3 regions of the Sporosarcina sp. P19 genome follow, and region 1 is predicted to be linked to each of the others. Evidence: riboswitches for the same ligand, from Rfam matches in the RefSeq annotation. Region 1 holds a riboswitch; each other region holds the start of a gene.
The links. A riboswitch is a leader RNA that binds a small molecule or an ion and turns the genes downstream of it on or off. The one in region 1 is predicted to bind thiamine pyrophosphate.
Positions count from the first base shown of each region.

Region 2: linked by a shared signal. The riboswitch ahead of thiM (hydroxyethylthiazole kinase) and the one ahead of thiO (glycine oxidase ThiO) in region 1 are both predicted to bind thiamine pyrophosphate.
Region 3: linked by a shared signal. The riboswitch ahead of tenA (thiaminase II) and the one ahead of thiO (glycine oxidase ThiO) in region 1 are both predicted to bind thiamine pyrophosphate.

Region 1 covers NZ_PDYR01000005.1:58,676-68,814, reverse strand. The annotation lists gene CSV74_RS07425 (LysE family transporter) at 1-222, shown strand, start outside; gene CSV74_RS07420 (MFS transporter) at 362-1,594, shown strand; gene CSV74_RS07415 (YqhV family protein) at 1,662-1,928, opposite strand; gene CSV74_RS07410 (DUF2935 domain-containing protein) at 2,233-3,018, shown strand; TPP riboswitch at 3,534-3,645, shown strand; gene thiO (glycine oxidase ThiO) at 3,778-4,905, shown strand; gene CSV74_RS07400 (hypothetical protein) at 5,206-5,433, opposite strand; gene CSV74_RS07395 (CoA-acylating methylmalonate-semialdehyde dehydrogenase) at 5,655-7,115, opposite strand; gene CSV74_RS07390 (iron-containing alcohol dehydrogenase) at 7,149-8,324, opposite strand; gene CSV74_RS07385 (TetR/AcrR family transcriptional regulator) at 8,562-9,197, opposite strand; gene CSV74_RS07380 (NAD(P)-dependent oxidoreductase) at 9,455-10,139, shown strand, end outside.
Region 2 covers NZ_PDYR01000006.1:161,324-171,462, reverse strand. The annotation lists gene thiW (energy coupling factor transporter S component ThiW) at 1-143, opposite strand, end outside; gene thiE (thiamine phosphate synthase) at 158-814, opposite strand; gene thiD (bifunctional hydroxymethylpyrimidine kinase/phosphomethylpyrimidine kinase) at 814-1,629, opposite strand; gene thiM (hydroxyethylthiazole kinase) at 1,649-2,419, opposite strand; TPP riboswitch at 2,482-2,584, opposite strand; gene CSV74_RS08975 (DUF3238 domain-containing protein) at 2,776-3,972, shown strand; gene adh (aldehyde dehydrogenase) at 4,559-6,100, shown strand; gene CSV74_RS08965 (DUF779 domain-containing protein) at 6,143-6,499, shown strand; gene CSV74_RS08960 (thiol-disulfide oxidoreductase DCC family protein) at 6,604-7,005, opposite strand; gene CSV74_RS08955 (hypothetical protein) at 7,514-7,906, shown strand; gene metH (methionine synthase) at 8,014-10,139, opposite strand, start outside.
Region 3 covers NZ_PDYR01000006.1:91,041-101,179, reverse strand. The annotation lists gene CSV74_RS08585 (urease accessory protein UreF) at 1-654, shown strand, start outside; gene ureG (urease accessory protein UreG) at 692-1,312, shown strand; gene CSV74_RS08575 (urease accessory protein UreD) at 1,305-2,129, shown strand; gene CSV74_RS08570 (YheE family protein) at 2,759-3,196, shown strand; TPP riboswitch at 3,364-3,466, shown strand; gene tenA (thiaminase II) at 3,556-4,251, shown strand; gene CSV74_RS08560 (DUF3889 domain-containing protein) at 4,386-4,685, shown strand; gene hpaB (4-hydroxyphenylacetate 3-monooxygenase, oxygenase component) at 4,836-6,275, opposite strand; gene CSV74_RS08550 (hypothetical protein) at 6,425-7,015, shown strand; gene CSV74_RS08545 (rhodanese-like domain-containing protein) at 7,094-7,396, shown strand; gene CSV74_RS08540 (N-acetylmuramoyl-L-alanine amidase) at 7,661-8,374, shown strand; gene CSV74_RS08535 (Mrp/NBP35 family ATP-binding protein) at 8,451-9,509, shown strand; gene gerD (spore germination lipoprotein GerD) at 9,532-10,119, opposite strand.

The DNA.
Region 1 (10,139 bases):
GCCAAAACAGCTGGTGGATCAACAGGGTACCAAATCATTATAAACAGTCTTGCGATTTTATTGGGTATAATGATCGTGGATTTGTTCATGGCCTTTTTGTCCAGTGGAGCACGCAAGTTCTTATCCTCAAGACTTTTGCTAATCGTTTCCATTATATCCTCTATATCTATGATCGGTTTTGGAATATACTTCGGTATTCAGGCTTATCAAGCGTTATTTTAACAACTCTTCACTAGGCTGTGTTTGCTTAATTTTTTACATAATCTCATGATTGTGCTAATAAAAAATATTAAAGTATAAAAAAAACTCGTTAGGAAACCATACCTCTAATTAGTAGAACAAAATATGATGAGGTGTGGTAATGGATAAAAGTGCGGACAAGGTTAGTGTATGGTGCATTGTTAGTCTGGCTTCAATTCCTCTTATTATGACGCTAGGGAATTCTATGCTCATACCCGTGCTTCCTTTATTGGAAGATAAAGTGGGGATTACATCGTTTCAATCGAGTATGATTATTACCAGTTACTCGGTGGCGGCTATTTTTCTTATCCCAGTAGCCGGATATTTATCAGACCGTTTCGGACGGAAAATGGTGATATTGCCAAGTTTAGTCTTTGCATTGATCGGAGGTCTGATTGCGGGATTTGCTTCGTGGAAGATGGATGACCCGTATATGATGATTATTATTGGTCGGGTATTACAAGGTATAGGAGCAGCCGGCGCCATGCCAATCGTGCTACCGCTTGTGGGTGACTTATATAAAGATGATGGTGAAAAAAGCAGTAAGTGTTTGGGAATTATTGAAACGTCAAACACGTTTGGAAAAGTATTAGCTCCTATCTTAGGTTCAGCATTTGCTGCTCTATTATGGTTCCTGCCATTCTTCTCTATTTCTGCACTCAGCGTCATTTCTTTTGTACTGATCTTCTTATTTGTTAAAGTCCCGAAAGAAAAAGATGAACCCGTAAAGTTTAAGGTGTTTATCAAGAACACTAAAAAGATATTTGCGTCAGAAGGTAAATGGTTGTATACCGTATTTTTAAATGGAGTTCTAGTCATGCTGGTTCTATTCAGTATGTTGTTTTTTTTATCGGAAAACCTGGAGAAAACACATGATATTGAGGGGATTAAGAAAGGATTCGTTTTGGCCATTCCGTTATTATTCCTATGTATTGCTTCCTTTTTATCGGGCCGAAAAATTAAAGGCGAACTGAAAACTATAAAAAGGGTCATGGTCATTTGCTTAATCGCCATGTCTGCCAGTGTCATTTTTGTTGGATTTACAAGCAAGAACTTGATCCTCTTGTTGATTGTGACTAGTATAGTCGGAATAGCCATAGGCGCATTATTGCCTGCATTGGATGCGATTATTACAGAAAATATTGAAAAAGAGCTACGAGGCACGGTGTCTTCTTTTTACAGTTCAGCCAGATTTATCGGTGTAGCCGCAGGCCCTCCGTTGATGTCAATTGCCATGAAAGATTTTCTGAACGGCAGTTATATCATTGCCACTGTACTGGGAGTCATTTTGACTTTTATGGTGTTTAAGTTCATTAATATCGAAGAAATTGAAGAATCCAATCAAAGAAACTGAAAAAGGACCCGACAGTAAAAAACTGTCAGGTTCTTTTCTATTTAGAGATATGTATGGAATGAAGTATTTATTTAGATTTTAAACTAAAAAGGATGAGGAAAATTCCTGTGAATAGACAAATCATTCTTACTAAAGATACTTTTTCAGTGAGGCCGTGTAATGCAATTCCTGTCGTTACAATTAATATAAATGGACCTACTAATGCAAGTAAAGAGTTAATATAAAACGCCTTTTCCAAGTCATTGAATTTAAACATGAGTGCAGCAGCTGTTATTTCTATACTTCCTGAAATAACTCGTAATAGAATAATGAAAAGCAGCGCCCTTTCTATCATGCAAACCACTTCCTCTGATTGTATTTATGCTCACTATATGCAGCACGTCCATGAGTTATTTAACCTCCATTATATATACTCGTTGCGTGTGAAATTCTATGTTTGACTGGAATAATTGAAGGTGTATCTCCACCGTGAATACATACATAAAAACAGCAGCTACACATAATATGAATAGGGAAGTAGATTGCAGGCTACTGAATATGGAAGTCTCTTTACACTTAATTGGCGTGTGAAGAGAATATCTACTGTCAGAGACCTCAATGGATAGGGAGGGAATGTATTGAAGAGTTTACAGGAAGAGATGTCATTTGAACTGCGTTTTTGGTTACAAATATTAGGCGATCATGCACGCTTCATTCACGATTCTTTAGCGCCGGATGAAGTGGCAAATATTAAGACAGCAAGTTATTATATACAGTTATTTGATGGCCTTCTTGCTAAAGCAAAGGGAGATCTGGATACACAATCTCTACGGACATTAGCGCAAGAAACTTTAAAAGCGAGTGAAGATATTCGCAAGTTTAAATTATTATTAATACAGCAGCATTTAGTCGGCAACATCAAAATTTCTCTGCCACCTTCCTTTATTAATCACATGGTGAATGAAGTAGAAGAGGCTATACGTATATTTACATGCTTTGCAAAAGGAGAGAAACCACCGACTGTACATCCTCTTCACCATGACTTGCTGTGGTTACTCGATGCGGCAGGGCATGCGGGCGCTCTTGATGCAAATTTAGACCGTGTGGAAGCCAAGCTCAAAAAGAAAAGTGAACGATTTACTAAAGAGTGGGAAGCATTTTATTTAAAAGCAATTGAGATGGCTGGTTATTTACGTACGAATATTATGAAATTCCCAGCGTTAACTAAATTCCATCAGGACATCAACTTAGAGATGACTATTTTTAAAGCATTTTTAAGAGAGTTGGAAGAGATGGATTTGAAGAAAGAAACGCTTGGGACCCTAACCCCTTTAATGGCAGATCACATGGCGCGTGAAGAAATATATTATTTAATGAAATTAGCTGAATCCACTGATATTCCATCACCAAAGGGAGATCCGACGAAATCGCGTGTTGAGTCTTGAATGGGAGGCGTAGGATGAGGTACCAGGTCCCCGCACGCAGGTAGCAGGAGTAATCGCTGCCACAACTGGGAACAATATAGGTATTGCAGGAGTGACTGGTCCGTATATTATGAAAATCCTTCCGATAAGAAAGCACTGTTCATCAGTCAAAGTGTTGAATCTTCTTACACAATAATAGAAGGTTATTTAATAAATACATGGATTAAGAAAGTTCTACCAGCACTTTTGGTTTGCAATAGTGCAGTATTTACAGTCCACCTTACGTTTCTAGTAAAAAGAGAGTTGAGAATATTTTAGTGTCGGGCTACGCTGTGTACGATACAATTCAGTCAATACACTACAATTGCATACAAAAAGAACCAAGTAGCCAATCACCTGGTCGGATGAATGGTTTGCCGTTGTATGATTATTCTCTTTGATGTCTTGTTATAAAATCACCTTGCATAAGCACCGATCCATAACTAATTTCAAATGACAAATTTCGGCTTGTATGTTATTCTGAAAAAAATGAATATTTCATCCGCTAGAGGTGCCTTTGAAAAAAGGCTGAGATCAAAGTGATTGACTTTGGGACTCTTGGAACCTGATCCAGCTCGTACTGGCGAAGGGAAGTGGCACTGCTTACATCACTTGTATGTTATGGACTGTATACATGAGGCGCTGCTTTCTTCTATGAAAGTGGCGTTTTTCATTTTCTAACAGGCTGATATAGATGTTCAATAGCATTAGTATTTAGGTCATCTATGAGGAGTGGAAATAATGAAGACATATGATCATATTGTTATTGGCGGAGGAGTAATAGGTTGTTCCATTGCCTATCGACTGGCCAAAGAAGGCTTAAGCGTAGCTGTATTTGATGCAGGCAAAGCCGGACAGGCCTCTATGGCAGCAGGAGGGATGCTTGGGGCGCAAAATGAGTTTGAGCAGGACAATCCGTTGTTGGGAATCGCACTGGAAAGCCGAGCGATGTTCCCCCAACTTCGTGATGAATTGCTGTCCGAAACGGGTATAGACATTGATTTACGAACAGCTGGCCTGATCAAAACGGCCGCGACAGAACAGGATCGTGACGAGCTGCACCGACAGTATCACTTTTTATCCGAAAAGGACCCATCCATTCAGTGGCTTGAGCCGGAAGAAGTGCCGGAGATCGAACCTTGTATGACGTCCCAAACTGCCGGTGCTATTTTTCTGGAAAAAGACCATCAAGTGAAAGCCCCCTTGCTCGCACAGGCCTTTTTGAAAGCAGCAATGCATGCCGGTGCCCATGTATATGAAGAAACAAAGGCTCTTCGTCTGCTGATTCAGCAAAACCGGATAGTGGGGGTTGATACTTCAATCGGCTCGCTTTATGCAACTCAAGTGACGATTGCAGCCGGTGCCTGGAGCAGCCATCTCTTAGCTGACACTGATTTTTCCTTGCCCGTCATTCCTGTGAAAGGTGAATGCTTGTCAATCCGGCTGGCCGGCCCTGCACCGGTCAAAACGGTATTTGCGGTAGACGGCTGTTATATTGTGCCGAAACGAAATAAGGAAATGCTCATCGGTGCAACGTCTATTCCCGGTTCCTTTGATACATCAGTAACGGCTCATGGCATTCTTTCGCTATTACAACGGGCTTCCCGCCTATTGCCTGTGCTTAGTGATGGAGTGATCCACCGAACATGGGTCGGTGTACGTCCCCAAGCCGCAGACCATCTGCCGGTCATGGGGTCTCATCCGTTCATCGACGGGCTGCATATATGTACCGGTCATTACCGAAACGGCATTTTGCTTAGCCCGATAACAGGTATACTGATGAAGGATTACATAAACGGCTGTCAGAAGACGCATGAGTTGCTTACTCCTTTTGCTTTAAGTGGCGCCAGGTTGAGTTACCAAGCCTAGGTTGCAGCATATAGTGGGTGGAAGTCCTATCGAGAATGAATTAGCCATTCACTCGTAGCGAGTCTTGGAGGATGTGAGGATCATACTGTGCTTGTGTTAAATGGGCGAAACGAATGCTATCATTGTTGTTGATTTGGACAGTTATCGCGGTAATTATGTTGTCGTTTGCGGTCCAGTGTAATTATTAGGAATCATTACACTACGTAAAGTATGTGCTACCTTAATACTTTTTTAATTCTCGCAGTTCAATATATGTAAAAATACAGCCGCCACTTTTAAAGTGGCGGCTGCATTTATTCATCAGTGTTTACGATGATGAAACAGACGGGACAGGCCTTTCAGAATGATCGCCAAGGCGAACAACACGATGATGATCACGATGATCACTGCAACGGCTAAAAGCAGCAGGTTAGCACCAACGACCGCCAATACAGCGGGCACAATTAAAAACAAGCCGAGCAAAGCATATCCGGCTAGAAGCCCGAAGAAGAAAAGCTGTTCTTTGCTTGCTTTTTCACATTTTGACATAAACTTCACCTCCTTGCTGTACTATATGTAACCTCCAGCAAGGCGAACTAATGCAATACACACGGTTGTTGTAAATAAAAGAGTATTTATATAGAAACGGTAGAAACGGTACCAGGTCCCCACACAACTCGAAACTATTCAGACAATTACAATTTGATAATACGTAAAACACCTTCTCTCTGTTTAAAACAAAGAGAAGGTGTTTTCGTATGGTATAGTGATTACTCCCAACGACCAGTAAGTACTTTTTGACGTGTATAGAAGTTCAGTCCATCTTTTCCATTGGCATGTAGATCACCATAGAAGGAATCTTTCCACCCAGAGAACGGGAAGAAGGCCATAGGTGCAGGTACGCCGATATTTAATCCGAGCATTCCTGCATCGATGTTTTCACGGAAGTTCCGTACATTTCCACCGTCTCTTGTGAAAATACAAGCACCGTTTGCGAACTTGGATTGATTCGATAATTCGATTGCTTCATCTAAGTTTTTCACACGGCTAATGGATAGAACAGGAGCGAAAATTTCGTCTTGCCAAATTTTCATCTCGCTCGTTACATGATCAAAGATGGTAGGGCCGACAAAGTATCCTTTTTCTTTAGCTGCGCTGTCTTGGCGGCCGTCGCGAACGAGTGTTGCGCCTTCTTTTTCACCTGTCGCGATGTATTGTTCTGTTCGTTCTTTATGAGTATCACGAATGACAGGTCCAAGGAAGATTCCTTCGTCCAAACCGTTTCCGATGGTGAGTTCATTCGCACGATTAAGTAAAGTTTCAACAAACTCATCTGCAATATCGTCTTCAACAGCGACGACTGAACATGCCATGCAACGTTCTCCGGCTGAACCGAATGCTGCGTTGATAATTTGAGTAGCGGCGTTGTCCAAGTTCGCATCTTTCAAGACGATGGAGTGATTTTTTGCTCCAGCTAGTGCTTGAACGCGTTTTAGATTATCCGTTCCGCGTTTGTAGACGTACTCTGCGACGGGCTGAGATCCTACGAAAGAAATGGCAGCAATTTTTTCGTGATCCAGAATACTATTTACTACGTCATGTGCTCCGTGCACAATATTGAAGACGCCTTTTGGTAAGCCGGCTTCTTCGAGTAGTTCAGCTAAGCGGTTTGCCAGCATCGGCGTACGCTCGGATGGCTTGAGTACAAATGTATTTCCTGTTGCAATTGCCATCGGGAACATCCAGCATGGCACCATCATCGGGAAGTTGAATGGTGTGATCCCGCCGATGACACCGATTGGGTAACGGTATGTTCCAGATTCCAAACCTGATGAGACGGATGGCAAGTTATCTCCCATCATCAAAGTAGGGGCTCCTGCGGCAAATTCTACACATTCAATTCCGCGAAGTACTTCGCCATGCGCTTCAGTAAAGTTTTTTCCGTTTTCGACTGTGATGATTCTAGCGAGCTCATCCCAGTGATCTACTAATAGCTGCTGATATTTGAATAGAATACGTGCGCGACGTGGGACGGGTACCTCTTTCCAAGTAATGAATGCTTCGCTTGCAGCTTGTACTGCCCGATCCAAATCTTCAGTAGTTGAGATCGGAACGTGTGCAACGACTTCTCCAGTGGCGGGATTATATACAGGCTCTGTTTGGTCTGTCGTAGCGGATACCCATTCACCGTTAATATAGTTTTGTACTGTCAATGTAGAATTTGTTGTCATATAGATGACCTCCTATTGTAATTACATATGATATTAAAATTGGTATTCATAGCATATTTGATATAGTTCTGCGATTTCCTCTTTTGAAGGCGTTTTAGGATTATTGCTTGGACTACCGCTATCGATCGCGTCTGTAGACATCTTGTTGAGAGCGCTTACAAATTCTTTGCGTGGGATTCCCCATTGTTCAAGATTCGGGATATCTAATGATTTACATAAGTCTTTCACGGATTGTACAGCAACTTCTGCCGCGTTTTCATCTGACAATTGTTTTGCTTCGGACGAGAATAATCGACCGATGTCTGCCAGTCTATCAATACATGCGTCTTTGCTATATTCCAGTATAGCAGGTAAAAGCATCGCGTTCGAGAAACCGTGCGGTACATCAAATAGGGCACCGATTGGTCGGGACATGCCATGGATTAAACAAACTGACGCATTGGAGAACGCACTTCCAGCTTGAAGGGCAGCGAGTGACATGCCTTCTCTAGCTTCAATGTTTTGACCGTCCGTGTATGCTTTATGCAAATTCTTTGAGATTAACTTGATTGCGGATAAGGCCATCATATCTGTCATCGGATGAGATTTTTTAGATATGTATGCTTCAATCGCGTGACTCAGTGCGTCTACGCCGGTCGCAGCTGTTACTTTTTGAGGAGAAGAGAGCGTCAGCAATGGATCGACGATGGCAACATTCGGCATGAAAGCGGGCTGTTTAATCATCATTTTCACTTTAGTTGCTGAGTTCGTGATGACAGTTACGTCTGTTGCTTCTGAACCGGTTCCTGCAGTAGTTGGTATCGCGATATGAGGTACAGGTGCTATTTGCGCAATTTTCTTCATGCCAACGTAATTCTCAATATTTCCGCCATTAGTCGCTACTACTGCAACCGCTTTCGCCGTGTCGATACAGCTTCCGCCCCCCAATGAAATAATCAAGTCGCAAGTTTCATCTTGAAATAATTGAAGTGCATCCTCTACATATTGATTAGTAGGCTCTGAAGCTACACCAAGGAATACTATGCTGACGACAGAATGATCAGATAATTTCCGCTGGCAATCTTCTACGTAACCGAGATTCTCCATAATTTGGTCGCTGATGATCAGTGCTTTTTTACCAAGAAGTACGGCTTTTTCACCTATCTGTGCAAAAGAATATTGCTGATAAAGAATTGTCGGCGGCATTTGAAACGTTTTGCAAGTTTCCATTCGGTCAGCTCCTTAAATTATAATACTTGTAATAGAGTAGTACGTTTAAAGCAGGAGTGAAAAAAGTGTAGCGACTAGGCTACATTTTTATTTATAAAGCGAGTCTTCCTAAAAACAGGTAGAAGGTGTTTGGTGTTTACTATAGTTGAAACCGAGTGCTTTGGTGTAGTTTCTGTTGTGCATGAATGAAGCAATATATAAATAATAAGCGATTGGTAAAGGGAGTCTAATATGTTATTACACTCTCTTGATAGAGTCACATTCACTATCACATTTCAATCCATCCAACACTACAGAAGTAATACTTTGGATTTCTACTACAGGATCCAGACGATCTCTAAAAATGATCCAATCGTAGATCGTTCCGCGCATGCAACGTGTGACGAGCATTGAAATCTCGTCAACCGAAAGCTCTTGTTTAAACTCTCTACGTTCTACTCCTTCTTCAACATAAGAGCGAATGATTTGATACAGTTGGCGATTTTGGTCAGTTAAATAGTGATCGTCATCTATCGTTAATGCCAGCGCACTTGTGTAAATCGTATGAATGAAATCTTTTCCTAAGACATCCCTCAAATACGTCATTTGGCCTTTATAAAAAAGAAGAATTTTTTCTGAAGCCTTGAGATTATCGGGAATGCTAGGAATGAATGATAGGTAAAATTCATCGATATCTTTAAACTTTTCCAAGAAGACATCATATTTTGAATTAAAATGGACGTAGAAAGCTCCTTTGGAAACATTACAGGCTTTTGCAATACTTTCTACCGTTACATTATCGAAACCTCTTTCATGGAAAAGCTCTAAGCCTTTTTCTAGGAGGTTTTTCTTGGTTTCTTGCGCTTTTAATTGTCTAGGTGTAAGTTCTGTCATGTTTGTTCCTCCTCTACCATGTTTGTTAACAGGATACCATGTTCACGAATTAATTTGAAATTTTTAGAAAACGGGTTGACTATTTGGATAATTATAGATATTATTGAGTGACTGTAGTATGTGACTGCGGTATGTCAAAGAAATTATTACTTAATTGAAAAGTAATTTAACGTTTACAAACTGTTAGGTATCTATATTTTTTTATTATTAATGATAACGCTTACATACGTTAAGCGAATTAAAAAGGAGGAATATGTATGGCTAATGAAAAGAAGATTGGATTTATTGGGCTTGGGAATATGGGCTTCCCGATGGCGCGTAATTTATTGAAAAAAGGTTACTCGGTTTATGCTTTGGACATCAATAAAGAGTCTGAGCAGAGCTTCGGTGAATTGGGGGGGCATGTCGGTCTGACAACTGCTTCATTACTAAAGGAAGTGGATCTCGTTTTCACTAGTCTACCTACTCCTGCTATTGCGGAAAATGTGTATTTAGGCGAAGAGGGTATCGTGAATAGCGCTACGAAGCCATTAGTGTTAATAGATTTAAGCACGATCTCACCTGATTTGAACAGAAAAATTGAATATGAAGCTTTGCAGAAAAACCTTGAATATTTGGGAGCTCCAGTCAGCGGAAGTGTCAGTGGTGCGGTGAACGCTACGTTATCCATCATGGTAGGGGGCGAAAAAGAAACGTTTGAAACGGTACTGCCTTATCTACAGGCTATTGGATCGAATGTATTCCATGTAGGAATAGATCCGGGTGTTGGTACTATCGTTAAGCTCATTAATAATATGATGGCAGGTATTCACAATCAAGCCGTTGCTGAAGCACTATCATTAGCAAAGCTTGCAGGTGTTGATCAGGATATCGTGTATGACATCGTCAACGTCAGCTCGGGTGCAAGTACAATTCTTACGCGTAACTATAAGACGTATATTT
Region 2 (10,139 bases), on a different contig from region 1:
CCCATTACAATCGCTACTATGACATTCACAGCATGCTGTATGGGGTATGCTCTGGCGATACCAGCAGGAAATGAAACGAATGCAGAGCCGGCAACTGCAATTGCGACAAACATTGTCATGAACATCATTTTACGTGTATTCATACGGACCTCTTTCATTACAACAAGGAGTGAATGGTTTTTGATAAATCACTTGCCGCATACTGTGGATCTTTAGCCGATGCGATAGCGGAAACAACGGCTACACCGTCTGCTCCCGCTTGGATAATGGAGCCAGTAGTAGCCAGTGTAATACCACCTATAGCAACTATTGGCATATCAGGGAATGCAGTGTGAATTTCTTTTACCAGAGTGGTACCTACAACGGCTGAAGCATCCAGTTTGGTTGAAGTCGGATAGATAGGCCCTAGTCCTACATAATCCGCCCCAATGGATTGTGCGAGTTGTACTTCTTGTGCGTTGTGAGTCGAAACTCCGAGCCATTTATCCGGACCAATTCGCTGCCGCACGCTGTCTGCCTGTTCGTCATCTTGTCCTACATGAACTCCGTCTGCATTAATTGCTAATGCCAGATCCACATCGTCATTGATGATGAAAGGAACGCGATACAGTCTGCAGAGCGCCTGACACTTTTTGGCGAATCCGAGCAAAGCGTCGCCTTCAAGTGCGTTCGATCCTTTCTCACGCAATTGAAAACATGTGATACCACCGCGAAGAGCTGCCTCTACTATTGCTAATGGATCCTGACTTCCTGAGTTTGGCGTGCCCATTACAAAATATAAGCGTAATGCTTTCTTTACTTCCATATTTCGCATCAATGCATCTCCTTTTTCAGCTGACCATATGCCCAGTGATTTGTCGGTCCGTGTCCTGAACCGATCTTCAAGCCGTTTTCAATCGCAGCCTGTATGAATTGCTTCGCTTCGGCAACTGCATCCGGAATGGAATAGCCTTTTGCCAGGAAACTGGTCAGTGCAGCCGCAAATGTGCATCCAGTTCCATGTGTGTCTTTAGTTTGGATCCAAGGTGTTGTCACGGTGAATGACTGACCTTCTGCATCGGCATAATAATCCTTTGCATCCAGTACATCGCTACGGTGACCGCCTTTCATCACGACAGCTTTCGCTCCCATCTTAATAAAAGCAGTTGCAGCTTGCTGAATGTCTTCGTCTGTCTGTATTTTCATTCCGGTCAGCACTTCCGCTTCAGGAATATTTGGTGTCACAATCGTCGCCAGCGGTAGTAAGTGTTCCTTCAGTGCTTGAATCGCCTGCTGTTGCAATAAAGATTGTCCACCCTTTGCAATCATGACAGGGTCAATGACTAAAGGAATTGGGGGGTATTCTTTTAATAGCGCAGCTACTTCAGTAATAATATCAGCCGAAAACAGCATTCCGGTTTTACATGCTTTTACATCAAAATCATCAAGCACAGCCCGTATTTGTGTTATGACCCCGTCGGTCTGTATTGGATAAACACCGTGAACACCGTGCGTGTTCTGAGCAGTCACTGCAGTTAGTGCAGAAGTTCCAAATACGCCTAGCTCCTGAAACGTCTTTAAGTCAGCCTGAATTCCTGCACCTCCTCCGCTATCCGAACCAGCAATGGTCAATGCTACTTGTACTGTCAATTAAAAAACCTCCTGTCTATTATGCTGAAAATGTTTTTGATTCGCGATCCAATGTATGTAATGTATTTAAGAAGTTCACAGCAAAGTCTCCGGGGCCACTTGAAGTTTTTGCTGTTTGTTCACCAGCTCGTTTATAAAATGAAAGTGCGTCTGCCACAGCTTCTAGCGGACGTTCCATTCCTACGGCAAGAAAAGCACCTGTAACAGAGCTGAGTAAACATCCCATACCTGTAATGGTAGTCATCATGGGGTGACCGCCTGTAATAGATAGTTTAGAATGTCCGTCCGTAACAATATCGACTTCACCTGAAACTGCTACCAGACAGTTGTACTTGCGTGCAGTCTTTTTTGCTATATCCTCGATGTCTGCTGAACCTTCTCCTGCATCGACACCCTTCGCGGCCCAGGGTATATCTGCAATCGCAGCTAGTTCGCCTGTATTACAGCGAATCAGTGTGATATCTACTTCGTCCAGTACTTTTAGGACGCTAGCTTTACGAAAAGGTGTGGCACCTGCACCAACAGGGTCTAGTACGACAGGTTTTCCTGCTGCGCGGGCACTGTTTCCCGCTAAAATCATTGCATCCACTGTCTGTTGTTTTAACGTACCGATATTTAAAATACTACAATCTGCAATTCTTGCGATATCTTCTGCTTCTTCTACTGCATCCGCCATAACGGGAGAAGCACCTAGTGCAAGTAAGCCATTTGCTTGGAAATTCGCGACTACAAAATTTGTGATGCAATGAACGAGCGGTTGCCTTTGACGAAGTTGTTGAATAAGTTGCATGTTTCTCTTCCTCCCATTAAAGGTATATATACAAAAAGCCCATGCATAGATGGGCGGTTGGGTATAAAAACTACCCACTTTCCTCCGCTAGTATGTACTAGATCAGGTTCAAAGGGTTTGCATAATTGCATCTCAGCCAAAAAGAAGGCACCCCTAGTGGTGGAATGTATCAGACGAGCTCATTATATCATATACATGAAAAAGGTTGAAATAATACTGGTATAACGAGGTGGAAGTAAGTGAAAATGAGAGATTGCGCATAGAAGAACAGGTATAACTATATGCTGAATGTTACATAATTATCTGAAGGCGTATAACTGTTTCAGATGAAATAGATAAAAGGGAGCAGATCGCAAATGGAGAAATTATTCGAAATTCAACAGATGGATCATTCGTTGGGTGATATAACGTTTACATGGAGTGATATAGGTGGTTATTACCGTGTCTATAAAGATGATCGGCAAGTATACGAAGGGACAGCCCCGAAGTTTACGGACGGGGAGCTGGATCCGTCACATCCCTTCCAATATACAGTGGAACGAGTGGAAGAAGGACGAGTTCAAAATGTAATTGTTATCCAAACATCAGCCCTGACAGAAGTACAGAAAGATGAACATCCTTTACAACGCTTAGTAATTACAACGATTGCTGCTTCATCGCAAATTGCATTGTCATGGGAGTGGATTAAGGATGTGGAGAAGTTCGATATTTACCGTAACGGTCAATACCTCGAGACAATTACTGATAATCGTTTTATTGATCGGCAGACGGATTCTTCGGAGCCGGTGGTATACAGTGTTTCGGCAACGCGCCCGTTGATTGACAGCAATCAGAAAATGAATGTCAGTAAATCGATTGCATCTAAAGTGTATGAAGTGATTATGCCCCCAGATCCTGACAATAAACCAACAGAAGAAGTTTATACTTTTTCCGTCCGTGTTAAGCAACGGGATCGATTACTAAAACCGGTGGCTGACAGGGAAAAAATAAATGAAGTGAAGCAATGGAAGTTCCGCTATACAACATTTTTAAAGGAAGATATCATAAAAAATCCGAATCTCTTTTCACCGATCCCATACTTTACAGGGGATGATCGGGACTTCAATCCAGAAGGAAAAAGCTTCCGCACCCGTGTCGATATAGAAGGAAAGTTTATTGGAGGAGACAGCGCACTGCAATTTACGAAAGCAACTGGACCCTCAATTGGATTGAATTATATGAAACGGTATAAACGTCATGACCATGCTTCTGTAGACGGTATAGAAATCGAGAGGTTGGAAGGAAGCTCGACCGAAGTACATTTTGCAATCAACCATGACGTGGGCAATCCACTAACCGCTTCACCGCCTATTCATTATGAAGTGAAAGCCCATTTGGATCAGCAAGGGAATCTAGACCTGGTTGGCTATCATAATGATGCGCCTCACCATGAAATTTATTTAGCACTTGATGACGAGGATTGGCGCTCCGTGCATCGTACTGAAAGTGAAGGGTTGGCGTATTTGTCGGGTGTGCTCGGAGATAATTATTGGCGTTATATGACGTGTAATTAACAATGAACGGCCGCAATCCATAGTAGATTGCGGCCGTTCATTTAACTATGCCATTCTATTTGATCGTTTCTTGAAAACCCTTTTCTATCAAATGTTTCCGTTCGGACTTTTTGTAGATAGATAAAGAGAAAGATAAAGGGGAATAAAGCAAGAAACGCAATTATTGACTGATATCCAACCATCTCTTTGAGCACCCTCCAGCAGTGAAGAGATAATTGTTACATGATTTTTCAGTCCAATAACCGTCATGGATAAAAGTATGACTTGCGGGACGCTGATAGAGCTCTTTTGATTCATAAAAACCCCTTTCCACTAAAGTACTTTCTCTTAGCATTACCTAAAATGTGCAGTTTAATAATCTTTATCATGAATTAAAGTAGAACGGTAATATTGGACTCTATGAATCGATTGATTTATAATAGCATTTGGTTGAAAGCGCTTACTAAATAGTTTAGAATAAAAGGTAGCTTATGAAAGCGTACAAATCAGGAATAAAGTGAAACTACGTTTCGTATAATAGCTTTGCGTGCATAATGATTGCGCTGAGATACAAGCAAAATAATGAGAACAGGGAGTGTGACGCAGTATGGTACAAGCTTCAGAAAATCTAGTTTACGCAAATCCAAATACAGAAGGTTCCAAGGTTCAGTTCAAAGAACGCTATGATAACTTCATCGGTGGCAAGTGGACGGCACCCGTAAAAGGCCAGTATTTCGATAATTCAACGCCAGTTACAGGTAAGGTATTTACCCAGGTGGCGAGATCTACGGAAGAAGACATAGAATTGGCTCTGGATGCAGCTCATGCAGCAAAAGATGCATGGGGAAAAACATCAGTCACTGAACGTTCAAATATTTTGCTGAAGATTGCCGATCGTATTGAAGAGAATTTAGAAATGCTAGCTGTAGCTGAAACATGGGATAATGGTAAAGCTGTCCGTGAAACATTGAACGCCGATCTTCCGCTTGCAGTAGATCATTTCAGATACTTTGCTTCTGCAATTCGTGCGCAAGAAGGTGGAGTTAGCCAAATCGATAACGACACAGTAGCCTACCACTTCCATGAACCATTAGGGGTTGTAGGTCAGATTATTCCTTGGAATTTCCCGATACTGATGGCAGTATGGAAACTTGCTCCGGCATTGGCTGCAGGTAACTGTATCGTGTTAAAACCAGCTGAGCAAACACCTGCATCTATTTTGGTATTGGTTGAATTAATCGAAGACTTACTGCCAGCAGGTGTTCTGAACGTAGTCAACGGTTTCGGACTGGAAGCAGGAAAACCACTAGCATCCAATCCGCGCATTAATAAGATTGCCTTCACGGGGGAGACGACAACAGGTCGTCTGATCATGCAGTATGCTTCTCAAAACTTGATTCCGGTTACATTGGAACTGGGCGGGAAATCCCCGAACATTTTCTTTGAAGATGTAATGGCGGAAGATGATGCATTCCTTGATAAAGCAGTTGAAGGTTTTGTTATGTTCGCATTAAACCAAGGAGAGGTCTGTACATGTCCGTCCCGTGCATTAATTCAGGAATCCATTTACGATAAGTTCATGGAACGCGCACTGGAGCGTGTTAAAGCGATTAAGACAGGAAATCCATTGGATCCAACGGTCATGATGGGTGCTCAGGCATCTACTGAGCAACTAGAGAAAATTCTTTCCTACTTGGATATCGGAAAACAAGAAGGCGCAGAGTGTCTGACGGGTGGAGAGCAGAACAAACTTGAAGGTGATCTTGCAGAGGGTTATTATGTGAAGCCAACTGTATTTAAAGGACATAATAAAATGAGGATCTTCCAAGAAGAGATCTTTGGTCCTGTAGTAGCAGTTACGACATTTAAAGACAAAGAAGAAGCGCTAGAAATTGCAAACGACACATTATATGGGTTGGGTTCAGGTGTATGGACGCGTGATATGAATACGGCGTACCGCTTCGGTCGCGGAATTCAGGCAGGGCGTGTATGGACGAACTGCTATCATGCATATCCTGCACATTCTGCTTTCGGTGGCTACAAAGCTTCGGGTATCGGACGTGAAAACCACTTGCAAATGCTGGCACATTATCAGCAGACAAAGAACATGCTAGTTAGCTATGACGAAAGCAAACAAGGATTCTTTTGATCGAATCTGTCTGGAGGATCCAAAGTGAATGGGGGAATTCCTATGCCAGATCGAGTAGTCGCAACAGAAGAAGCGTTGGCCCTTATAGAGTTGTTAAAAGATAAGCACGGTCTTTTGATGTTTCATCAGTCCGGCGGTTGCTGTGATGGATCTTCTCCGATGTGTTACGAAGATGGAGATCTAATTATTGGCAATCAAGATGTATTGCTTGGGCATATCGGCGGCATGCCGTTCTATATGATGAAAAGTCAGTTTGAGTATTGGAAGCACACGCAGTTAATCATTGACGTGGTAGATGGACGTGGTGGAATGTTTTCGCTCGAAGGAGTAGAAGGGAAACGTTTCTTAACCAGATCCCGTGCTTTCACTGACGAAGAATATAAGGAATTAACTTCATGAAAAAAGCCTTCCGTAAATAGGGAGGCTGGGACTGAAAGCAGCTCCAGAAACATGGGAGCTTGTTTTCAGTCTTTTTATCATACTTGGATATATAGTTAAAATCTTTACGAGATAAAACGTTTACGTTCTTCAGGTGAAGGTAACATGCAGGATAACTCCTTTTTGCCAAACCATTTATATCGGTTCTTTGCAATATAGTCGTAGGCGATATCGCGGATTGCTGGTGGGATGATTACGAATAGAAATGCCAAGTGCCATAAACCATCCAGTTTTTTTGCGATACGTAAAGCTGCGCCTGACTTTGTATAGGCTTTTTCATTTTCTATCAATACTAAGCTATCTACGTTATCGGGAATTTGATAGTCTTTACGAAATTTTCTACCCACATCATCTTGTAAGGAAGCGAATGAAAAGTGTTTGTACGGGTCACGTTTAATAATAAATTGCACGCTTGCGTCACAGAAATTACATTCGCCATCAAATAGTATAATTCTATTTCGTTCCATATTTATTCTCTCCTTCGAAAATAGGTGATATCGTACTATACCCACATAGCGTTAACTTCACTCATCCTCAATAAACAGAAGAATTTAATTGATTCAGTAATTCGCATAAAATAGAAGGTGATTAGGTGGTTCAGTCTTGTGTATTATATTAAGAAAAAAGGGTGAAAAAGGATGGAACGTCAATACATTCATCCAGCTGAGCTGAGTTGCGTTGTGACTCTGACTTTTTACGCTCTGAGAATATGGTAGGCAAAGGTTCTCTGATCCGCAACGCATCAACTGAGCGTGAAAGTATTGTAAGGAAGCTGGAATCGATTGAAAATAGTCTAGGGTATGAGAAGCCTTCTATACCTAGACGTTGTGAATTCTAACTAGACTATCCTAAATACAGCAATGTTCTTTATCTAAGTGGATATGGAACATTGCTTTTTATTTTTTACTATCCTATGGCGGTAGCCCGTAACAAATTGGTTAGCTCGCATGTAATAGGGTATAAGGAGGTGGAGAAATGAATCAAGGACATTGTGGAATGTCAGGCGGACATCATCAGCAAGGGTGGGGACACCAACAACAACAACATCATCATCATCATGGAATGCATGGTCAGCAAGGTATGCCAGGCGGACAGCAGCAAGGTTTCCAACCCGTGTTTTGCCCGCCACAGTACCGCTTTAACGATTGCTTCACTAAACAGGAAATGCCATTTATTCATCCGATCGTGAATGTGAATCGACACCACGTAGTCGGTGTGCCACAGCACTACTATACAGAAACTACTGAAAACGTTATGGGCTCTACTATTATGCCAGGAAGAGGACCGGGAATGGGACCAGGATTTGGACCAGGCCAGGGAGGCATGTGGGGTGGAGGAGGCTGTCACCGCCGCAGAAGATGCCGTTAATCCGTTTTCATTATGAAAAATCCGCTATCTCTGAAATACTAGAGATAGCGGATTTTGTTTATTTCTCCAACGCCTGTCGAGTCTACACGGCGCTTTCAGCATTTGAATCATGCATTAAAGTATCGTGCGTCAGGATGCGCGAAGACGATGGCTGATACGGATGCTTCTGGTTCCATCATGAATTCTTCGGTTAGGACGACGCCGTGGTCTTCCGGTTTGATGAGTCGGAAGAGTTTAGCTTGGTCTTCTAGATTTGGACAAGCTGGGTAGCCGAATGAGAATCGCTGACCTTGATATTTGGCGGCGAAACGTTCGAGCATTGTAAAGTCTGTTGGATCAGGGAATCCCCATTGGTCACGGATTTCTTGGTGAATCCGTTCAGCAAAGCCTTCTGCTAATTCCAAAGCAGTTGCTTGGAATGCGTGGCTTTCAAGGAATTTCCCTTCTGCCTTTAGTTTATTAGCATAATCACGAACGCCTTTACCAGCGGTCACTTGCATGAATGCAACGTAGTCCATTTCACCACTTTGCACTGTTTTCAAGTAATCAGCCAAGCATAGGAACGGTTCTTTTTCTTGACGAGGGAACGTAAATCGTTCAATTTCAGTTGTTGAATCTTCGGGATCATAAATGATTACGTCGTCGCCGTCTGCCTGAGCAGGGAAGAATTGATAAATACCGGAAGCTGTCATTTTATCGGACTTCAAGAACCCAGTTACCATCTCGTGAAGTTGTACTGCACGTTCTTCATTTCTTTCAAGCATTTTATCAACATTTCCTCGTAGACCTAAGTGGTGACCGATTAGAGTACGCATATTTACATAAGGATGTAGGTGGGCAACCGAGTAATCTTTCACGACCCGTCTACGTAAGTCAGTTGGAGTAAATACAGGCACATCGGTGCGTACCGTTTTCACAGGACGTGGCTTTACTGCGACTGCTGTAGAACCCCGACTTGCTTTAATCGCATCATTCGTTTCGCGTTTCTCAATACTATTCGCTAATTCTTCGAGTAACGCTCCTTTGTCAGTACTTTGAAGACGGTTTGCTAAATCAAGACCTTGCATCGCGTCTTTTGCAAAAATAACCGGGCCATCATACTCGGGTGCGATTTTCGTTTCAGTAAAGCGTCTCGTTAAAGCGGCACCGCCAACCATTACTGGCGTATCGATTCCTGCTGCTTTAAAGTCCTGTGCCGTCAACACCATCTGCTGTGCAGACTTTACGAGAAGACCTGATAGGCCAACAATGTCTGGTTTTTCTTTACGGATCACTTCAATTAATGAAGCTGGAGTAACTTTGATTCCGATGTCTATCACTTTAAATCCGTTATTACTTAAGATAATTTCTACGAGGTTTTTCCCGATATCGTGTACGTCACCTTTTACTGTCGCCAGGATAATCTTACCTTTTCCGCTATCGTCTTCATTCTTATCCATGAACTGCTCTAGGTAGGAAACAGAAGCTTTCATGACTTCAGCACTTTGAAGAACTTCCGCTACGATCAGCTGGTTGTCATTGAATAAATGTCCAACTTCAGCCATTCCTTTCATTAAAGGCCCATTGATGATATCAAGTGGTGCATCGTATGTTTTCAAAGCAGTTTCCAGGTCAGGAATTAAACCTTCTTTCGTACCTTCTACTACATAGTACGCGAGACGATCAGGCACAGTTTTCGGAATATCATCTTCGGACTTCTCTTTTTTCTTACCACGATAGAAATCCGTGAAATCAGCTAGTGTTTCGTCTGTTGTAGTAAACAGCAAGTCGTTCGCCAACTTGATTTCAGCTTCTGGAATCGAAGCAAAGCGCTCAAGTTTTTCTGTATTGACAATCGCATAATCGAGACCTGCTTGTGTACAGTGATACAAGTACACAGCATTCAACACTTCACGGCCAACAGGCGGTAACCCGAAGGATACGTTGCTGACACCGAGAGTCGTTAAGGTGCGTGGAAGTTTTTCTTTAATTAATCGAATTCCTTCAATTGTTTCTACAGCTGATCCGATGTATTGCGCATCACCTGTACCAACAGGGAAGACGAGTGGGTCAAAAATGATATCTTCGGGCGGAATCTCCCATTTGTTGACGAGTAAATCATAAGAACGCAACGCAACTTCCAGCTTACGTTCCCTCGTGACCGCCATTCCAATTTCATCAATCGTTCCGACAACGACAGCTGCTCCATATTTTTTTACTAAAGGAAGTACAGCGTCAAAGCGTTCTTCACCAT
Region 3 (10,139 bases), on a different contig from region 1:
TGCGATTCAAGTTTTCCGATCGGCTCTTTTAGCCAGTCATTTGGACTGGAAACGTATATCCAAAACGACAAGGTCACCGATGCCAATACGTTTTCTGAGTGGTTGAATGTCTATCTGCATGAACAGCTTGCTTATGCAGATGGCTTGGCCGTAAGACTCGTTTATGATGCGCTTGATGTGGATGATCTTGATAAGATTTGGGAATTGGATCGCATATTGACTGTACAGAATCTTGCCCGTGAATCACGTGATGGAACACAACGTATGGGTGACAGAATGTTAGACATTGCCGAATCCATTTACAAAATACCAGTGTTATCTATCTACGCGCAGAAAATTCGTGACAAACAAGCTTTCGGACATCCGGCTATTGTTTTTACAATGATCGGACATCACCTTCAAGTAGAAAAGACTACAACGATTTTATATTATTTATATTCGACGGTTGTTAGTCTCGTACAAAATGCCGTGCGGGCCATCCCGCTTGGACAAACTGCGGGACAGAAGATTATTTATACGTTTCAACAACAACTTCAGCAAACAACAGACAAAATTATGGAATTAGATCAAGAAGAGTTTGGAGTCGTATCGCCAGGACTCGAGCTTTCACAAATGCAGCACGAACGTGTTGGGATACGTATTTTTAGTTCGTAATGAACACAATGAAATTGAGAATAAGGATGTGCTTAGAATGGGACCAATTAAAATAGGTGTTGGTGGACCAGTTGGTGCAGGAAAAACTATGCTGGTCGAAAAGATTACACGCGCTTTAGAGGGCGAAGTAAGTATGGCTGTCATTACAAATGATATATATACGAAAGAAGATGCCAAGTTTTTAGTTGCCAACGGTATTCTTCCAGAAGACCGCATTGTCGGGGTGGAAACAGGAGGCTGTCCACATACGGCAATTCGGGAAGATGCATCGATGAACTTTGCGGCGATTAATGAATTGCAGGAAAAGCATCCCGACGTAGAGTTGATTTTTGTAGAGAGTGGCGGCGATAATCTAGCGGCTACATTCAGTCCGGAACTCGTAGACTTTTCCATTTATATAATTGACGTGGCGCAGGGTGAAAAAATCCCGCGCAAAGGCGGACAAGGAATGATTAAATCTGACTTGTTTATTATAAACAAAACAGATTTGGCGCCATATGTCGGGGCAAGTCTTGAAGTCATGGAGTCTGACACAAAAGTATTCCGAGGAAATAAGCCTTTCTTTTTCACTAATTTAAAAGACGATCAAGGGCTAGATGAAGTAGTAGAGTGGGTCAGGAAACATGCTTTGTTAAAAGGACTAGGACAAGATGTCTGAATGGACAGGCGTTCTTGACCTTGTCATGGAAAACCGCTTAGGACGCTCCGTGGCAAAAAGTGTCTACTTCCAGGGTGCATTTAAAGTGATGCGCCCTGTCTATTTCAATAAGAATAGTTATCCATGCTATTATTTATTAAATCCTGGCGGTGGCTATTTAGATGGAGATCGGTATCAAATGAAAGTCACGCTTGGTGAACGAGCGATGCTGACGTTGACGACCCAGTCGTCGACGAAAGTATATAGAACGCCCACCAAGCCAGTGTACCAAGAGACGATCTTTCATATGAAAAAAGACAGTTATCTAGAGTACTTGCCGGATGCACTTATTGCATACAAAGATGCCAGTTGTTATCAAAAAAACAGTATATACATGGAAAAAGGCGCAACATTGCTATATTCCGATATACTGACTCCCGGATGGTCGCCGGAAGGAGAAAAGTTCAGCTACGATATGCTCCGTTTGAAAACGGAGATTTATATGGAAAATCAACTTGTTGCCTTTGACCATATTAAACTTCATCCAGCATCTCAGCATATGAATGAGTTAGGTTTTATGGAAGGATACACACATTTAGGTTCCTTAATTGTCGTTGGAGAAAAGACAAGCGATGCTTTATTGGATCGATTGTATGAAACGATTCAACAAGAGGCTGGAGAATTTACATTTGGATTATCTAAACTTGCTGTTCCTGGCTTCACCATCCGTATATTAGCAAACTATACACAGGTCATAGAACGAATTATTTCAGTGTGCCATCACGTGATTAGCGACGAATGGTATCAAACAAAACCAAGTTTTTTAAGGAAGTACTAGACAGGGCCCGACAATTCTAAAGAGTTGTTGGGCTTTTCCTGTTAATTTTGCTGTTTATATATAAATTATTATATGATTAGTAGTTCGCGCATTGGAGTGTGTTCGAACAGCTTAGATACCAGTCCAATAAAATAGTTAGAGTGTCATTTCAAATGATTGAAACACAGAAATTAGGGTATCATTAAACATATGAGTAATAACACTTTATAGGCTGGAACCAGTCGTCAATCCAAGTGGAATTACAGGTGTTTTAGGTGTATAGGCTCAACATTCGTGCTTATTATGAATGTCTTTAAAAAGACCGTTACCCAAGTGTGAATTTGGCATGCTGACTTGTAATGAGCAAAGGGGCAATAGACTGAACGGCTTTTAATCTGGCCGTGAACATCATTTTTCCACTGAATTTTGCGTTTATAACAAGTGCCTTAGAACAGTGATTGGTTTGACAACAACTTATTGCTTAGATATATGTAAATTTTATTTATATTTGAAAAGGATCCTTATAAGTAAACTTGAACGATGGAAAAATCTAACTTTGTGCCAAATAGCTTGAATTAGTAGTGATGGATGAAGTAAGATGAATTATTCTATAAAAAAGAGACTTGTTACTATTTTTGGAGGTGTTTCCTGTGGTAGACGACTTTGAAGCGGAAAAAGTTTTTGAAGACAGGCAGTACGAGCGAATTCAGTTTAAGCTCATCATAGAAGGTCGTAATTATAAGGGTGACTATCATGATGGTGAAATCCAATGGCTTCATCCACATCCGAAGCAAGACGTCGGTGAAGAAGAGGTAATTGCCATAGAGAATAAAGTGTTGGAATTGTTATCTGAGCAAGGGATTCGAAATGAAGCAGATGATATTGAAATCGAACGTTCGATTAGCAGAAATCAAACTCGGCCACTTCAGTTATTTAAATTAAAGATCCAGGGTGAAGAGTTTAAAGGAACATTTATTAACGGTGAAATCGAATGGTTTCATCCTAAACCAAGACGTAAACTAAAAGAAGAGCGCGTGAAAAAAATAGAAGAAGATGTTCAGAAAAAGCTTAAAGAACATCTAGAATAAAGATTTGAAACTGCGTGACTCTCACTAAAAATAAACTTATTCGGTTAAATGCCATCAACTTGAGGACTGTTGCCATTCACTGTGTTGTATGTTGGGCCGTTTATAATCTTAATTCGTTTGACTTTTCTGACAAGATATGCCTATAATGGATATACAAATGAAATAGTTGTTACCGCTAGGGGTGCTCTGTGGAGCTGAGAGAAGCATATTGCTTTAACCCTTTAACTTGATCCGGTTCATACCGGCGTAAGGAAGTGGTGCAGATGTTACGTAGCTTATTTCTGGCTCTGTGATGTCTCTCCGCCACTTCTGGTCAAGAAGTGGTTTTTTCATTTACTACGTAAAAGGGGAGAGTATACATGAAGTTCACTGAGCGCTTATTAGAGAAGACATTACCAATTTGGAGACAGAATCATAGTCATCCATTTGTCCAAGAAATTGGAAATGGTACGTTGGATGAGGAGAAGTTTCGATTTTATATGGTGCAAGACTATTTGTATTTAATTGACTACGCGAAAGTGTTTGCTGTAGGCACGATGAAGGCTACCGATGTAGAGATGATGGGGAAATTTGCAGCGTTACTTAACGGTACACTAAACACGGAAATGGATCTACATCGTAAGTATGCAGCTCGCTTTGGTATTACAGAAGAAGAGCTAGAGAATGCCAAGCCGTCACCCATTGTCCTAGCGTATACGCACTATATGTTGCATGTTAGTCAAAACGGTTCTTTAGCGGAAGTAGTCGCTGCATTATTGCCGTGTGCGTGGAGCTACTGGGAGATCGGCAAAGAGCTTTCTGAGTTGCCAGGTGCGTTGGATCATCCGTTGTACGGTGACTGGATTCGCATGTATTCATCGGAAGACTTCGGGGAGTTGGCTACTTGGTGCTTAGACTTAATGGATGAAACAGCAAAAGGTAAGCCTGAATCGGAATTAGCGAAGTTAGAGGAGATTTTCCTTAATACGACTCGTTATGAGTATATGTTCTGGGACATGGCGTATACGAAACAAATGTGGCCTGGTGTGAAGGAAGAACAGACAATAAAAATTTAATATACAAGAGACATCTAACTATTTTAGTTGGATGTTTTTTTATTTAGAATTGAATGGTTATAATCAGCGCATGCTATTCTTAAAAGGAGGTGTGCGCCATCTTTGCGAAAATAGGCTTGGCACTTGGAGTTTTATTGACAAGTGGGTCGGGCACTAGTGATGCGCCAGTTGCTGCACTTAGTAAAGTGGAAGTACCGGCATACGCCAAATGGTCAAGGCTTGCTATCAAGCAAACGATGCTCAAGTATCCTCATGCAGATATCAAGGATTATTTGCATATCGCAACTGACTCAAAGAAAGTTACAAACACGGAAAAGTTCCAGCTTTGGTTAAAAGAGGAAGAACGGGAATTCGGTGTGCTAGTGACTGTCACCTATTCAGCAGAAACGGGTAAATTTATTCGCATCGATTTTCAAGAAATACCTATTAATTAAAACAACACCCCTATGCCATCTAACATGGCCTAGGGGAGTTGTTTTATTCGGGAGCTTTTTGATAAAAGAAAATGTAAGTCTTGATGTCGTTGGTGAACCACTTGTGTAGACATGCATCCGAATAGTTTAGGTGAATTGCAGACTTCTTATTTAATCGGAAAGTAAACCGCGTATCATTTCTTGCCCCGCGTCTTTCGGATAGGATCGGTATAGATGACCTGATAAGCGAACCGGATCTCCGAAAAAATACCGTTCATATTGTGTTTGTCTTGTGCCGAACGAACTCATCGTCAAATCCCAAGCCAAACGAAACAGTTGTACACGTTCTACCGCGGTTTTTGTAGCTCCTTGCAGGTACTTTGCGAGATCAGGTTGAATAGCCGAATGGAAATCCTTATCGGTGGGTAACGCAATCATTCCACTTGCTCCGATTAGCTGAATGATCTCACTGAAACGCGGGTAGACTTTCGGGAAAACATTGCTGGCTACTTGAAGTGGTATTGCACTTGGACACATATACCCCCATTGATCGAGTGCTGCATCAGCTTCCGATTTATCTCGCAGTGCTTTCATTGTTTCGAGTCCAATAATTATTTCAGACAGTTTTTCTTGAATGTGGAGATATTCCGCTATATTAATCGTTTGAACGAGCTGCTCTGCTAAATTCAGCATGAACTCCGTTTTGACGATCTGTCTCGTAATGACTTGATGTGTGGCGAATGGATGGAACGAACTCATGGAAAAAAACTCTGAAGCTACTTCGGCATTGTGATGAAAGAATACACGCTCCCATGGGACGAGAACATTATCGAAAACCACTACAGCATCCATCTCTTCAAACCTTGAACTCAGTGGGTAATTAAATGTGGAACTCCCTCCTACAAATGATTCTCTACAAAGAAAACGCAAACCTTCTGTTCCGGAGGGAATGGAAAAGGCGAAAGCTTCATCAGGATCCCCAAGAAATGAAGGCGTGCTAAATACCAATACTTCATCTGTCACGCCGCCCTGTGTTGCAAGTAGCTTAGCTCCTTTAATGATAAGTCCTTTCGATGTCTTACCTACAATCTTCGCAGAGACTGGTTCATCTGACATATTAAAGGCACTTTGAGATCGATTAGTCTGCGGTGTGATGAAGGTGTGAGTAAAAGATAGGTCCTCTTCTCGTGCTCGTTCATACAGCGCTTGAATATGTTCGGGAAAGCAGTTTTCCTTGCCGAGCAAGTGAGGCGAAGAAGAGGCAAAGCTCATGATTACCGTATTAAGGTAATCGGGACTTCTACCAAGTAAGCCGCAAGAAAGTCTTGCCCATTCTTCTGTCATGACTCTGCGATTCTGCAAATCTGTTTTGGTCTTAGGTTGTAAGTAAGAAATTCCAATTCGCTCATTTGTGACTGGCGAAACATATGTCATAAGAGATCTATGTGCAGGTGACAGTTGTAAATCATATAGGGAAGCCTTCGTTTCGATAAGCCCTTTAAAAGCGGGGTGTTCAGAGATAGGTCCTTTCAATTGTTGCCCATCCAGCCAAATCTCCGCGTTTTGCTCATTCATTCTACGTACAAACTCCTTGCCGTTTATAGCACCCATACTATTCCTCCTGATTTTTCTAGTTGGTATAGTATATTATGACATCGTCTTGAATGATCAAAATAGTTCTCGTACTGAACAATAGTTTTGATACAATACAGAAAGAGTACATAGGGAATTTATCCGGATAAGTGAAAGGCGTGTATATAATGAATGAAGAATTGGTAATGAAGTATATCGTGGCGTGCACAAATCTATATGGGATTGTGCCTGTTGAAAAAGTGGTTGAGATCTACAATAATCAAAACAAAGAAGAGATTTCATTGGATGAAGTGGAAAGATTTTTGCAATCAGAGCAAGTGAAAGAAAAACTAGAGGAGAGCTTCGTTTATATTCAATCAAACGAATTTGTAGCTGAAGCGACTAGCGAAGAGGATGAAAAGGACAACCTAAAACGAAATGCAGCTGGAAAGCCATATTACATACCTGGAAAAGAAGAATTACTGCGATTCATTGATGAAGAGTACTTTCAAGAAACGCGAGAGCAGGTAAAAGTAAAGAATATGTTAAGAGAAGACTTCGGCGATCAATTGAATGTAGAGGAAGAAGTCTCTGAACTAGTATATAATTTGCAAGTAAGTGGCGGCGACTTCATGATGGAACTTTCATTATTTGTATCCGGACTGGAACTGCCTATTAAAGAATCCGAGCGCTATATCCCTGCGATTGTTGAATTGGCGGACACGACCAGATTATGGGAAAACCGAGGGCATACTATGAAAGAATTACAACAACACTAATTAGTTCATTTCAATAGACAATGCTTAACTCAGCAAGATAGAATAAGGGTACATTAAACACTTTGGAGGATATCATTCATGACTTTAAAAGAATTAACTGCAAAAGAAGTGCAAGAGCAACTAGAAAGCGGTAAAGAGCTCAATATCATCGATGTACGTGAAGATGACGAAATAGCAGAAGGCATCATTCCGGGTGCACAACACATCGCACTTGGCAACCTACCCGTTGTAATGCATGACTTAAATGCTGAAACACCTTACATTCTCGTATGCCGTTCAGGCGGCAGAAGTGGCCGTGCGCAGGAGCTTATGGCAGACGAAGGATTCGATGTAACAAACATGGTGGGCGGCATGTTAGCATGGGAAGGCGAAACAAAATAATAAGCGAAACCAAAGCTGTCGTAAGAAGTGAAAAACTTCTTGCGACAGCTTTTTATATATGCGTTCCACCGTAGAGTGTCGCATTTCTACCTAGTTACGTAGTGTGCGTGCACCTCTAGTGCAACGGTGTCTTCACTCTTACAAATCCATAGCATAAGCCCATGGTACACTTCACTATCTCCTACTCTAAACAGCTTCTCATATACTACGTAGACATAACCTCAAAAGTCCAAGCGTATAGTGAAAGAAAAAGGCGGTGTCTGTATGAAAAAGTGGCTTGTAGCAGGGTTGCTAATAATTTTCTCGTTAGGTGGAGTGTTATACGGCGTCAAAGCATCTGATCGTGGCTTCTTTCTGCCCTCAGAACTTGGTGGGGTAAGCATCCTCATTGATCCTGGGCATGGTGGGGAAGATGGGGGTGCTTCAGCAGGTGAACTCATTGAAAAAGATATTACTTTAAACATCTCCCATGAAGTGAGTAAACTATTAAAGAAAAAAGGGGCAACTGTAGAAATGACGAGGGAGAAAAGTGGCGATGCGGTCGCGGAACATGCACCATCCGAGAAGTTTACCTCGTTGAGAAGTAGAAAGTTCGCAGACCTGAAACTACGTGAAAGCATGGCCGTCGATTCGAAGCCCGACATGTTTATCAGCGTACACGTTAACGCAATTCCAGAAGAACGCTGGAGAGGAGCACAAGTATTTTATCATCCAGGCGGCCATCCAGAGGGTAAGCAACTAGCGACGTCGATCCAAAACGAATTGCGTGATCAGTTGAAAAATACAGAGCGAGAAGCCATGAAAATCACAGGGGTCTACTTATTGAAAAAAGTACCAGTGCCAGCTGTATTGGTAGAAACAGGCTTCCTGTCCAATCCAGAGGAAAGAAAACTATTGGCAAATAAATCATATCAGAAAAAAGTGGCTGCAGCGATTGTGGATGGAATTGTGAAATACCAACTTGCTGAAGAACAATGAAGCATATGACGTTTTAGTGAATAGGGAATATGATATACTGAAAGGGAGTGAATGAATTCAGTAAGGAGTGTTGAATGTGATTAATGAACAACAAGTCCGTGAACTGATTGGCGCATTGGAAGATCCGTTTTTACATAAAACATTGGCAGAAACGAATGGTATTGTGGGTGTAACCATTAAACCTGAAAAAGAACACGTCAGTGTTAAAATCGCGATTGCGAAAGTGAATACCGGAGAGCAATTGACGCTACAATCAAAAATAGTTGAAACGTTGAAAGAAGCAGGAGCCGACTCGGTGGGCATTCGATTTGAAGAGCTGCCTAAAGAAGTGTTAGAGCAATTCCGGGGTACAGTTACGGAAGCGGAAACACAAGATATCTTATCCCCTTTATCTAATATCGAGTTTATCTCGATTGCATCTGGTAAAGGCGGTGTAGGAAAATCTACAGTCTCTGTCAACTTAGCAGTAGCTTTAGCTAGACGCGGCAAAAAAGTTGGTTTGATTGATGCAGATATTTATGGATTCAGTGTTCCGGATATGATGGGTATTACAGCTATGCCTGAAGTCCGGGAGGATCGTATCATGCCAGTAGAACGTTTTGGTGTCAAAGTGATATCAATGGGCTTCTTTGTTGAAGACAACGCACCTGTCGTATGGCGTGGACCTATGCTTGGGAAAGTGTTGGATCAATTCTTCCGCGACGTGGACTGGGGCGAGTTGGATTACTTATTGCTCGACTTACCACCAGGAACAGGTGACGTGGCGCTTGATATTCACCAAATGATTCCAGCATCTAAAGAAATTGTCGTTACTACTCCACACCCAACTGCAGCATTCGTTGCAGCACGTGCAGGGGCGATGGCATTACAGACTGAACATGAGTTACTCGGTGTGATTGAAAACATGTCTTGGTTCTCATCGCAAGCAACAGGCGAGAAAGAGTATGTCTTTGGACAAGGCGGCGGTGTTCGTCTTTCTGAAGAACTTCGTACGGAATTATTAGGACAAATTCCTCTCGGCCAACCTGACTGGAACGAAACGGATTTTGCACCTTCCGTCTACGCAGAAGATCATCCGATAGGAAAAATCTATTTAGACGTTGCCGATACAGTAATTAAAAAAACAGAAAAGTAAAATGTAACAGACGAAGAAAGGATTATTTTCCTTCTTCGTCTGTTTTTTCTTCTTTAGCGTCACCCTTAGCGGATTCCTCACCAGCACCTTTTCCTGCCTTCATAATCAGTTCTTGCCACTTTGCTTGCATGAGAGGACTATTGATTGTATCCTCTATGGCCTTCTCCATTTCCTTCTTGAGCGTTGCTGAATTCACGATATTCTCCATTTGCTTCATCATGTCTGGTTGACCAAAAAACTTCTCCATTTCTTTTTGAAAAGAAGCATCTCCCATCAAATCTTTCATAATATCCGCTTGTTGCTTTTTCATGCTTTTTGCGATGGATTCAGTGAATTTAGGATCTTCAAAAGTTGTTTTCCAAAAAAGTTCTCCTTCTTTAGAAAGTAATACATTCTCAATGCTCTGCTTGACTTCGGGCTGTTCAAGTACTAATAACTCCCTGAACTCAGGATCAGTCATCAATTTACGGAGTGCTTTTTTTCCGTCTTCCGTTTGGATTGCATCCGTCATCATCTTTTTCATCTCATCATAGCTTGGCGCCGCCTGATGACCTCCGCTGCAACCCGTAAGGAATAGAAGGAATAGAAATAGAACTGCAAATTTTTTCATTCCACTCAACCTTCCACTTG